3 regions of the Kroppenstedtia sanguinis genome follow, and region 1 is predicted to be linked to each of the others. Evidence: riboswitches for the same ligand, from Rfam matches in the RefSeq annotation. Region 1 holds a riboswitch; each other region holds the start of a gene.

The links. Region 1 has a riboswitch for S-adenosylmethionine ahead of metH (methionine synthase). Riboswitches for the same ligand answer to the same signal wherever they lie in the genome.
Region 2: it holds a riboswitch for S-adenosylmethionine, as region 1 does, so the genes downstream of both, JOD24_RS00785 (MFS transporter) here and metH (methionine synthase) in region 1, are expected to answer to the same signal.
Region 3: it holds a riboswitch for S-adenosylmethionine, as region 1 does, so the genes downstream of both, JOD24_RS01325 (homocysteine synthase) here and metH (methionine synthase) in region 1, are expected to answer to the same signal.

The regions. Positions count from the first base shown of each region.
Region 1 is NZ_JBNPXF010000008.1:89,279-93,268, forward strand. Features, by position in the region: gene metH (methionine synthase) at 1-1,456, opposite strand, end outside; SAM riboswitch class I at 1,532-1,643, opposite strand; gene JOD24_RS06885 (phospho-sugar mutase) at 1,800-3,515, opposite strand.
Region 2 is NZ_JBNPXF010000001.1:157,690-161,679, forward strand. Features, by position in the region: gene JOD24_RS00775 (FecCD family ABC transporter permease) at 1-732, shown strand, start outside; gene JOD24_RS00780 (FecCD family ABC transporter permease) at 729-1,757, shown strand; SAM riboswitch class I at 1,943-2,061, shown strand; gene JOD24_RS00785 (MFS transporter) at 2,215-3,549, shown strand; gene ssuE (NADPH-dependent FMN reductase) at 3,605-3,990, shown strand, end outside.
Region 3 is NZ_JBNPXF010000001.1:288,085-292,074, reverse strand. Features, by position in the region: gene JOD24_RS01325 (homocysteine synthase) at 1-876, opposite strand, end outside; SAM riboswitch class I at 956-1,067, opposite strand; gene JOD24_RS01320 (ornithine--oxo-acid transaminase) at 1,395-2,594, shown strand; gene JOD24_RS01315 (hypothetical protein) at 2,623-3,213, opposite strand; gene JOD24_RS01310 (hypothetical protein) at 3,332-3,748, opposite strand; gene JOD24_RS01305 (TlpA family protein disulfide reductase) at 3,766-3,990, opposite strand, start outside.

The DNA of each region.
Region 1 (3,990 bases):
CATAGGAGCGTCTGGCTATGGCCAGTTTTTGCTCCGCCCGGACAGCCATTCCCTCCTCGTCGATAGTACCTACGACCACGGCGGCTCCGTATCGGTGGATGAGCGGTACCACCTCCCGGAAACGGTCTTCTCCGTTTTCTAAGTTGATGGAATTGATGATCGCTTTTCCCTGGGAATACCTCAAGGCCCCCTCGATTACTTGGGGATCCGTGGAATCGATCATCAGAGGAACCTTCACTTGATTGACGGCAAACTGAAGGAACCCTTCCATATCCTCCAGCTCATCCCGGTCTGGGTCCGCCAAACAGATATCGATCACCTGGGCCCCTCCCTTCACTTGCCGCCGGGCGATTCCGGAAGCTTCCTCATACTTCCCCTCGCGGATCATGTCGCGAAACTTGCGGGAGCCAATCACATTGGTCCGCTCACCTACCAGAATCGGGCGGTTATCCTCCTCCAGAAAAAGGGGTTCAATCCCGGATACCGCAGGGGAATGGGCAGGATTGCAACGACGGGGCTCCTTGTCCGCCAGCGTTTCCGCGATCGCCTCGATGTGTTCCGGCGTCGTCCCGCAACACCCCCCGGCCACATTGATCCAACCCTGCTCGGCAAATCCAGCCAGTTTTTGTGCCAGGCCTCGTGGAGTCTCATGGTAGTGCCCCTCCTCATCGGGAAGTCCGGCATTGGGGTAACAACTCACTCCGCAATGGGCCAGCCCGGAAAGAGTCCGTAGGTGATCCCGCATGAATTCCGGACCCGTGGCGCAGTTCAACCCTACGGTCAGGGGATTTAAGTGTTGAATGGACAGATAGAAGGATTCCACGTTTTGCCCTGCCAACATCGTTCCCATGGGTTCAATGGTACCGGAGATCATCAGGGGCACTTCGCTACCCAATTGCGCAAAGGCTTGCCGAATCCCGATTCCCGCCGCCTTCACATTGAGGGTATCCTGGGAAGTCTCCAGCAACAGAAGATCGACTCCTCCTCGAATCAAACCTTGGGCTTGTTCCCGGTAGGAATCCACCAGCTGATCAAAGGTGACTCCCCCAGTGACAGAGAGGGTCTTAGTAGTGGGACCGAGAGCTCCCGCCACATAACGAGGATGATCCGGCGTAGTGTAGTCTGCGACCGCTTCTACTGCCAATCTCGCCGCCTGCCGGTTGATCTCCTCTGCCTGTTTCTGCAACCCATACTCCGCCAGCACCACCGGGGTCGCCCCAAAGGTGTTGGTTTCAATCACATCGGCTCCGGCCTGCAGATACTCTCGATGAATCCTCCGGATCAAGTCCGGTCGGGTCAAGTTGAGGTATTCGTTGCAACCGTCGTACTCTTCCCCTCCAAAATCTTCTGCTATTAATGCTGCCCCTTGCAATTGAGTGCCCATCGCTCCGTCAAGAACCAATATCTTCTCCTTCAGCCTTTGCTGGATCGGTTTTTTTCCAACTGTGCGGGTCATCCCTAGTTCACCCCTCAGAAAAGTAAAAAACCTTCCATCTCTCTGAGATGAAAGGTCCGCTATTTCCAATTCGGTCTCTCATCTGACAGAGATTTACTCTGCAGGAATTGGCACCACACCGCGCGCAAAATGCACAGTAGGTTGCCGGGCTTCATCGGGCCAGTCCCTCCGCCTCTCTTGATAAGAGAATCAAGTATTCGGTTGTGAGGATTGATTGTAAATCATCAATCCCTAAGTTTCCGTTAACTATAATAAATCGACTCATCCTTGTCAATATCTAGTTTGATCCAGGCATGTGGATTCGCTCAATGAGGGGGGATCCTATTCTTCCACGTTCCGCTCCTTAGCATCCTCTCAAATATTCATCAATGCGCCTCCCCACCCCTTGGATCAACTGTTGCAACTGTTGGGAGGCTTCGAGGGCGGAGGATCCGATGGTGGCAAAGTAGATCTTGATTTTCGGTTCCGTACCCGATGGACGCAGACAAATCCAGGCCCCCTCGGGGAGATGAAACTTAAGCATGTTTTCCTTTGGGAGCCCGTATAATCCCTGTGCAAAGTCCTCCATGCCAAGCAAGGGAACACCAGCGATTCTCTGAGGAGGATTCTGTCGCCAGTCCGCCATGATCTCCTGGATCTTCCGGGCCCCCTCCATCCCTTGCAATGTTCGGGTTTGCATGCCCTCCGCAAAGTAACCATAGGTTTGATACAATTCTTCCAGGACTACATATAAGCTTTTTCCTTGGCTTTGATACTCCGCCGCCGCTTCGGAGAGGAGCATCGCCGTCACCACGGCGTCTTTTTCCCGAGCATGGGTTCCAGCCAAATAGCCACAGCTCTCCTCATATCCGAAAATAAACTGATAGTCTCCGCTTCGCCTGAATTCCTCGATTTTTTGGCCAATATATTTAAAACCGGTTAAGGTATTAAACACCTCAACACCGTAAATCTGTGCAATCCGGGCTCCCATCTCCCCGGTGACCACAGTTTTGACCATGGCTCCCTTAGGCGGCAGGGTTCCCCTTTTCTTCATGGTGGAGAGAAGGTAATGAAAAATTAAGACCCCAGTCTGATTTCCCGTCAGAGGGGTATACCCTCCTTTTCCGTCTGAGATGGCAACCCCGATCCGATCCGCGTCGGGGTCAGTCCCGATCACCAGATCTGCCTCCATCTGCTCCGCCAGCCGGATCGCCTTTGCAAGCACCTTCGGATCTTCCGGATTGGGAGTTTCCACGGTGGAAAAGAGGGGATCCGATTCCTCCTGTTCTTTCACAACGTAGACCCGTTCAAACCCGGTCCGCTGCAAAACCTGCCGGACGGGCAGATTCCCGCTTCCATGAAGCGGGGTGTATACGATGCCTAGTCGTTGCTTGATAGGCCTTGTTCCCTCTGGTTGCACGCTGACGGAGGTGACCGCTTCCAGATAGGCCTCATCCACCTCATCCCCGATCCACTCCAGCCACTGGTTCTCTTCCGCTTCCTTGCGGGTCATTTTTTGGATGTCGGCGAAGGAGTGGATCTGCCGAATCCATGAGAGGACTTGTGCAGCGGCCTCAGGGAGAAGCTGCCCTCCTTCCCTGCCGTATACTTTATAACCGTTATAAGGGGCCGGGTTGTGACTGGCAGTGATGACAATCCCTGCCGTCGTCTGTAAATATCGGACGGCAAAAGACAGCTCCGGGGTGGGTCTCATCTCCTTGAACAATTTTGTGCGAATCCCGTTTCCGGCCAGTACCAACGCCGCCTCCAAGGCAAACTCCGCAGAATGGCGTCTGGAGTCATAGGCGATCACTGCCGAAGGGGAGTTCTCCAGTTGCAAGAGATACTGGGCCAGACCCTGTGTGGCTTTCCCCACGGTATACCGGTTGATCCGGTTGCTGCCTGCTCCCATCAGCCCCCGTAAACCTCCCGTGCCAAACTCCAGGTCTTTGTGGAAACGGTCCATCACTTCTTTTGGATCCTGTGCAATGCTGCACAGCTCATCCTTGGTTTCCTGGTCGATCACCGGATCCTTCAACCAAAGCTCCAACAGGTCTTCCGCCTGACGTTCCCGTGTCATGTCGATCCTCCTCACAGAATCAGATGCACTCTGTTGATCGATCTCCACTCTTCCCATCTACATTGTGATTTACATCGATCTTGGACGGTTGGGGTCGGCTTTTACATTCCGCCAAAATCGCTCCATGTGAAACCCAGCCCCTGTAATGACTTTTTCACAACACTTCTAGTGTGCCTTCAATCCACTTTGATCTTGTTTTTGTCCTGGCATTCAAGAGGGTACAAGTCTCGCCGGAAGGACTCTTCCCTTCCCTGGCGAGACTTGTACCCAAGGAGTCTCCGTCGAGACGGAGGTTGGGTTTCACATTTCAGTACCCAAGTTCTAACAAGGCAAAGTCACTCCATGTGAAGACCCGCCCTCCCGGTGAAGGCAGGCGTGTTGATTAGCCATATTTTTGGCAGGAAAACAGGTCGGGATGGTGGGACGGCTACGATCTCTTGCAAAGAGCGCAAAGGCTCTCCACCGTCCCACCATC
Region 2 (3,990 bases), on a different contig from region 1:
CCCGGACTGCTGGGTCTGACAGCCGGCGCAAATGCCGCCTTGGCCATTGCCATGGCATGCTTTCCAGGCCTCGACTATTTTGGAATCATGATCGCTTGCTTCATCGGAGCCGGGTTGGCTTCGGCAGTCGTTTTTGGTTTGGGTTCCCTGCAAAAGGGGGGGTCTTCCCCCTCTCGTCTCGTTTTGGCAGGGGCGGCGGTTTCTACATTTTTAGTTGCAGTTTCAGAAGGAGTCTCCCTGGTTTTTAAAATTTCCAAGGATGTCTCCATGTGGACCGCTGGTGGACTGATCGGAACTACATGGACTCAGATTTTATGGGTGATGCCGGTTATCTTCATCGGGATCCTTGTCGCGATTTACTATTCCCGTCAGCTGACCATTCTCAGTCTGGATGAAGAGGTGGCAGTCGGTTTGGGACAAAAAACGCAATACATCAAAGGGATTCTCTTTGTTGTCACCATTTTATTGGCAGGATCCTCTGTATCACTGGCTGGGAACTTGGTTTTTGTAGGCCTGGTGGTTCCCCATTTGGTACGAGCCATCGTGGGCGCGGATTACCGTCTGATCATTCCCTCTGCGGCTATCATCGGGGCTACCTTTATGTTACTGGCGGACACACTGGGACGAACGCTTCAGGCTCCCTATGAAACTCCGGTGGTGGCGATCATCGCTATGATCGGACTTCCCTTCTTTCTCGTCATTGTCCGTAAAGGGGGTCGGGCGTTCTCGTGATCCCAACTTCCACGCGTCGCAAGCAAAAGTATTGGATTTATATGCTGTTTGCTCTGATTGTACTCACAGCATGGATCAGCATGGGGTGGGGACCCGCTTCGCTATCTTATGATCGTCTGATTCCCACTTTGTTCGGTCAAGGGAGTTTTAAAGAAGAGTTCATCCTCTTTTCCCTTCGCCTGCCTCGTCTGCTGATCACCCTGTTGGCCGGGATGGCTCTCGCCTTGTCCGGCGGAGTCTTACAATCGGTGGCTCGCAATGATCTGGCGGATCCGGGGATAATCGGCATTAACTCAGGTGCCGGTGTGGCCATCGCCGTCTTCTTTTTATTTGCCCCGCTGGAGGTGGGGAACTTTGCCTATGCCATTCCCTTCATCGCTTTTGTGGGGGCGTTGGTGACGTCTTTAATCATTTATGGGCTGGCTTACGAAAAACGTACTGGGTTGCAACCGATCCGCCTGATCCTGATTGGGGTGGGATTTTCCACCACGCTCTCAGGGGTGATGACCATCCTCATCTCCTCAGCGGAACAGGAAAAAGTGGATTTTATCGCGAAATGGCTGGCTGGATCCGTTTGGGGAGTCGATTGGCCCTTTGTGTGGGCGATTTTGCCGTGGCTCTTGATCTTGGTCCCTTTTGTCTGGGTCAAATCGAACCCGCTCAATCTCCTCTCCATGGATGAACCGGTGGGGATTGGAGTAGGGTTGCGGGTGAACCGAGAGCGCCTCCTTCTCTTGCTGGCGGCGGTCGCCTTGGCGGCTGCAGCCACCTCGGTGACCGGAGGCATCGCCTTCGTAGGCCTGATGGCACCTCATTTGGCCAAAGCCATTATCGGACATCGGGCACAATTGTATTTGCCGATCTGTCTGTTGCTCGGTGGCTGGCTATTGCTGACGGCGGATACCATCGGAAGAAACTTGGTCGGGCCGGAGGGGGTCCCTGCGGGAGTGATCGTATCGATTATTGGTGCGCCTTATTTTCTCTATCTGTTGTTCAAAAGGACGAATCGCTGGGGAGAGAGATGAGTCATATGGAATCCTCCAGGCGGGTTGTTTTGGATAGGGAGATCGTGTTCACCCCCGTTCCGATGTACCGATCGGGACCAGGATTAATCAACAGCCCTGAATCCCCTTTTTTCTTTTTAGTATAATTTATCTTGACAGAACAGTCGTTTTCGTTTAGGGTTAAATCACAAATTCATATCAGAACATCCTTATCACGAGTCGGGGGAGGAATCTGGTCCGATGATCCCGCGGCAACCTTTATTCGTTTGATCCGAATAAAAAGGTGCCAAGTCCAGCAGGCCTGCAAGGGTCTGGAAGATAAGGAAGAGCGGAATTACAACTAAACCTCTTCCTTAGGAAGAGGTTTTTTAGTTCCGATCAGGTGGGATGCGGGCAACTCTCGCACCTAGGATGTTCATTTTATCTATAAAACATACTAAACACATGCGTTTAGTTATGAATGTGAGGAGGGATTCGGTTGAGCAGTACAGTCGTTGAAACAGAGGCTTCCGAGCCAAGAGCAGAAAATGAAATCCAATCCAAAGAGTATCGCAAGGTGGCCTGGGCCAGTTTTATCGGAACCAGTATCGAGTGGTATGACTTCTATCTGTACGGGTCCTCCGCTGCTCTGATCTTCCCCGCCTTATTTTTTCCCACTATTGATCCGCTGTACGGTACCATCGCAGCTTTTACCACTTATGCCGTCGGATTTATTGCTCGTCCGCTGGGAAGCGCCGTTTTTGGGCATTTCGGGGACCGGGTGGGACGGAGGAACGTTCTGATGCTCTCCCTCCTCGTGATGGGGGCGGCCACCTTTCTAATCGGTCTGCTGCCCACTCACCAATCGATCGGCATCGGCGCTCCGCTTTTGCTCAGTCTCCTCCGTTTAATTCAGGGTTTCGCAGTCGGCGGGGAATGGGGGGCGGCCGTGGTAATGACCGTGGAACATGCTCCACCTGGGAAGCGCGGATTTTATGGGAGCTTTCCTCAGTTGGGAGTGCCGGTGGGGTTGCTCTTGTCCACACTGGTGTTTTCTCTCTTCTCCAACCAATTGTCCGAGGAGGCTTTCCTGGCTTGGGGATGGCGACTTCCCTTTCTGCTGAGCGCAGTGCTCGTTCTGATCGGAGTCTATGTCCGCTGGAAACTGAGTGAGTCACCAGTGTATTTAAAACAGCGGGCGGAACAGCCTCAGGTGGACACTCATCCGGTGCGGACGGTATGGCGTGAGGAGAAAAAACCGTTGTTATTGACGATCGGCATGAAATTGTTGCAGAACGCATTATTCTACATCTATAGTGTGTTTTTGCTCAGCTATCTCGCGGAAACACTCCAGATGGATTCTTCTGTCGGATTGAATGCGATCATGATCTCATCTGTCGTCGGCTTGATCACTCTGCCCCTGTGGTCCTATGCATCTGACCGGATCGGGCGCAAGCCGGTATATCTATTTGGGGTGATCGCATCCATGTTGTTCATCTTCCCCTTTTTTTGGTTGGTGGACACCGGTTCCGTCCTTTGGATCACTATCGGCGTGGTGCTCGGATTGAATATCTTACACGATGCCATCTACGGTCCTCAGGCTGTTTACTACTCCGAACTATTCGGCACCCAGGTGCGACTGAGCGGAGCCTCGATCGGTTATCAGATCGGAGCCGTCTTGTCAGGCGGTTTGTCACCGATCATTGCTTCCTCCCTATTGGCGGGATTTCATGGGGAGAGTTGGCCCATTGCGATTTATCTGACTGTACTGGGAGTGCTCAGTCTGATTGCCACGCTGTTTGCTCGTGAAACCTATCGCGACTCCTTGACTTAAAGTTTGTAAATTGCCTGAGGCAACTCGGGTTAAAAAATACTGGGGTGAAGGTAGAATGAGTGAAATTATAGCCCTATCGGGAAGCCCGTCGGAACATTCAAGAACCGACTGCGTCCTTAGATTCCTATGTTATCTAGTGGAGAGAGAAGGGTTATCCACTACGCGGATTTCGGTTCGCAACTTTGCGCCGGAGGATCTGGTCTACGCACGCTTCGACAGCCCGCAGATTGAAGCTCTGGCAACCTCTATCCGAGAGGCTCGCGGGCTGATGATCGCCGCCCCGGTCTACAAGGCTTCTTATCCGGGAGTGCTCAAGGCTTTGCTCGATTTATTGCCCCAGGATATTTTAAAAGATACCCCCACCTTTCCCCTCATGACCGGAGGGAGCATGGCCCATCTACTGACGATCGAATACGCGTTAAAGCCCTTGTTGGCCACTAT
Region 3 (3,990 bases), on a different contig from region 1:
GAGGGTCTCCAAACCTTGGAGCAACAGGAATGAATTAAAGGGGGAGAGTGAGGCTCCCAGATCCCGCAACAGCTGAACCCGAGCTTTGACGATGTAGGCCTGTTCCCCCAGAGCCTCTGTATAGGAGACCCCATGATAACTGGGATCCGGTTCCACCAATCCCGGGAATTTTCCGTTGCTCCAGTCGAATCGACCAGAATCGACGATCACGCCGCCGATCGATGTTCCATGCCCGCCGATAAATTTGGTGGCCGAATGAACGACGATATCCGCACCGAATTGGATCGGTTGCAACAGGTGGGGCGTGGCGAAAGTATTGTCGACAATCAATGGTACCCCTGCTTCATGAGCCACCTTTGCCACAGCCTCCAGGTCCAGTACATCTCCCTTGGGGTTTCCGATGGTTTCCCCAAAGATCGCTTTCGTCCGCTCCGTGATCGCCTGTTTGAAATTTTCCGGCTTCGATGGATCGACAAAATGTACTTGGATGCCTAATTTGGGTAAGGTGTGGTGAAATAGATTATAGGTCCCACCATACAGACTGCTAGACGCTACTACTTCATCCCCGGATCCGGCGATGTTCAGGATGGAATAGGTGATCGCCGCTTGACCGGAGCTGACTGCCAATGCCCCGACGCCCCCTTCCAGCGCTGCCACCCGCTGTTCAAACACATCCTGGGTCGGATTCATGATCCGTGTGTAGATATTTCCTGTTTCCGCCAGCGAAAAGAGATTGGCTGCATGCTCGGTGCTGTCAAAGGTGTACGAGGTGGTCTGGTAGATCGGCACTGCCCGGGCATGGGTGACAGGATCCGGCTCCTGTCCTGCATGGACCGCCAAGGTTTCAGGACGAAATGATTGCTCTTTTTCACTCATAACAATCGCCTCCTCAGGAAATTAAAAAACCTCTTCCCAGTCAGAGAAGAGGTTTTGTTCATACACAAAACAGACCCTTCTCTTATCTCTCAGCAGCCTCTGGGGCTCTGCAAGAATTGGCACCTTCCGGTCTGGGTGACTGGGGTTGCCGGGCTTCATCGGGCTCGTCCCTCCGCCTCTCTTGATAAGAGCGTCTTGCAAACATATGAGGTTATTCCAGTCTGAAAACTTGTGTTTTATTATACTGGGGGTTTCCCGGATCGTCAACAGCCAATTTCCATTTGTGAACGACGCCCTGTCCCCAAGCTCCGAAACCTGAGGATTTTGTACCGATTGGGTCAGTGAAGACCCTTTTCATCTCCCACTTCCATGGGGAGCTATGCATGATTACCAACGCCGGCCAATGTTTATCCGTTTTGCCGGAAAACCTTCTTCTCTCGGGGTCTTGATGATACACTAATATGGATCCCCGCCGCCCGGCACGGCGGCGAATTGAGTGTAGCCAAAGGAGGATTCCGATGTCGCGTAACCAGGAATTGATCCATCTCACTGACAAATACGGAGCCCGAAACTACCATCCGCTCCCCATCGTCATCTCCGAAGGGGAAGGGGTATGGGTGAAAGATGCCGACGGGAAGCGTTATATGGATATGCTGAGCGCCTATTCCGCCCTGAATCACGGTCACCGCCACCCCAGACTGATCCAGGCATTAAAGGATCAAGCGGACCAGGTGACGCTCACCTCACGTGCATTCCACAATGACCAACTGGGATTGTTTTATGAAAAAGTAGCCCGACTCACAGGCAAAGAGCGGGTCTTGCCGATGAATACCGGTGCGGAGGCTGTTGAAACCGCTGTCAAGGCTGTCCGTCGCTGGGCCTACGATGTAAAGAAGGTGCCTGAAAACCAGGCGGAAATCATCGCCTGCGAGGAAAACTTTCACGGCCGCACCATGACTGCCGTCTCCCTGTCCTCCAGTGAGGAATATCAACGGGGTTTCGGACCGATGCTGCCGGGGATCAAGATCGTCCCCTATGGCGACACCGAAGCCCTGAGACAAGCGATCACTCCCAACACCGCCGCCTTTTTGGTGGAGCCGATCCAAGGGGAGGCCGGCGTGATCGTGCCCCCGGAGAACTATCTCAAGGAAGCCGCCGCTCTCTGTCAAGAGAACAACGTCCTCTTCGTCGCCGACGAGATCCAGACCGGCTTTGGACGGACGGGTCAGCTCTTCGCCTGTGACTGGGAAGAGGTGAAACCGGACATGTACATTCTGGGGAAAGCCCTCGGCGGGGGCGTCATGCCCATCTCCGCCGTCGCCGCCGATGAGAAGATCCTCGGCCTGTTTGAACCCGGATCCCATGGTTCCACCTTCGGCGGAAACCCCTTGGCCTGCGCCGTCTCCGTGGCCGCCATGGATGTCCTGGAAGAGGAGAACCTGGTCCAACGCTCCCGAGAATGGGGAGAGTATTTCATGGCTGAACTGAAAAGGATTCAAAATTCGGCCATCAAAGAAGTGCGGGGCAAAGGACTTTTCATCGGAATGGAATTGTATGAGTCCGCCCGTCCTTACTGCGAACGGCTGGCGGAAGCTGGCCTTCTCTGCAAAGAGACCCACGAGAATACCATCCGTTTTGCCCCGCCGCTGACGATCACGCAAGAGGAGCTGGACTGGGCCCTCGGTCACATCCGCTCCGTTCTCGCGAAGACCTCCTGATCCATCCAAGCCCCGCCGGGGGCTTTTTTTATATTTGGAAAATCAGAAAGATCCAGGTCATCCCCAGAACGATTCCATTCAATACCCGGTTGAAGACCGCCCTCCTCTTCGACCCGGTGAGATCCAGTGCCCAATGTCGCCTGGACATCCGGGACGCCAAGGCTAAGCTCCCGGTTGGCAACATGCGGGAGAAACCGTAGAGGGCTCCCATCAGGATTCCTGTGAGGGGATCTAGGAAAAACCCGGTGAAAAGGTATAAGATATAAAAACTGATATGGGGAATATAAGTGAAAATTCCCGCCCCTAGGATCCAGCCCCACACCATCAAATCCCGTCCGTCCCCGCGATTAACCCAGGTGGAGGGAATTTGCCAGTGATGCTGTGGAACTTTCAGCGAGATGACTCCCCCTTCATGCAGAGTGTAAAGAAGGACTAGACTGGAGAGGATCATCGTTTTTAAAGGTATAGGTAAAAGAGATCCGAGCAGAAAGAAAAAAATCGTATACAAAAAACCGAACACAGCACCTGAACCCATCAGCGAAGCAGTGTAAATCAGGATTTTTTTGCTGAAGACACCGATGGAATCCCTCCCACCGGGAGGTTGGACCGCCAGGGTCACGTTCCTCCCTCAAGCGGTGGACCAAGTGGTGATTCCGGCGATCCACGCCAGGGAGGCCGCCACTCCTCCCGCGGTGAGCCACTGGGAAAAATCCATCATCCTTTCACCTCCTATAAATTTACTGCATACCGTTGGGGACAGCCCAACTGCAACCACAATCCGTGGGATGCTGAATCGAAGGGTCACTTTCCGCAGTGCAATCGCAACAGACCAGGGTCACTGTGGAAGAAGTCTCGCACCAACAACCGGTTTGATTCCACCAAGCATAGGAGACTTGATACCCTGCCGGACACTTGCTATTACCGCTAGCATCGGGGCAACCCCCACAAAAACGGCCGTAGGGGGGATGGCAACGATCTCCCGGTCGGCTGACTTCACACCAACGAGGGGAGACCGCCAAGGTATAAAAGGGCCACATGGAAAATTTCATTAAGGACTGAAAAGCACTCGCCGTCATCACTTTCCACTCTTCTTTTCCGCTCACAGATCTGGCGATTTTCTCTGCCAATCTACGAACTTTTTCCCCTCTTTGCACCCTCTTCTCTCCCTTCTTTACACGGCCACCGATTCACTCTCCAGATAAGAGATCAAGTGGTCAATATGTCCCGTGTCATTACAGAGCCCTTTGCCCCGTACCACACCCCCTTCATCCATGATTAAGGCGAAAGGAGTCACCCGCACCCGATATTCCCCCAGGATGCCTTGATCCTCATCAAAGAGCACCTCTCCTTCCAAAGCCTGTTCCTGCAAAATTTTCTCCGATGAGGGTCGGTCCCC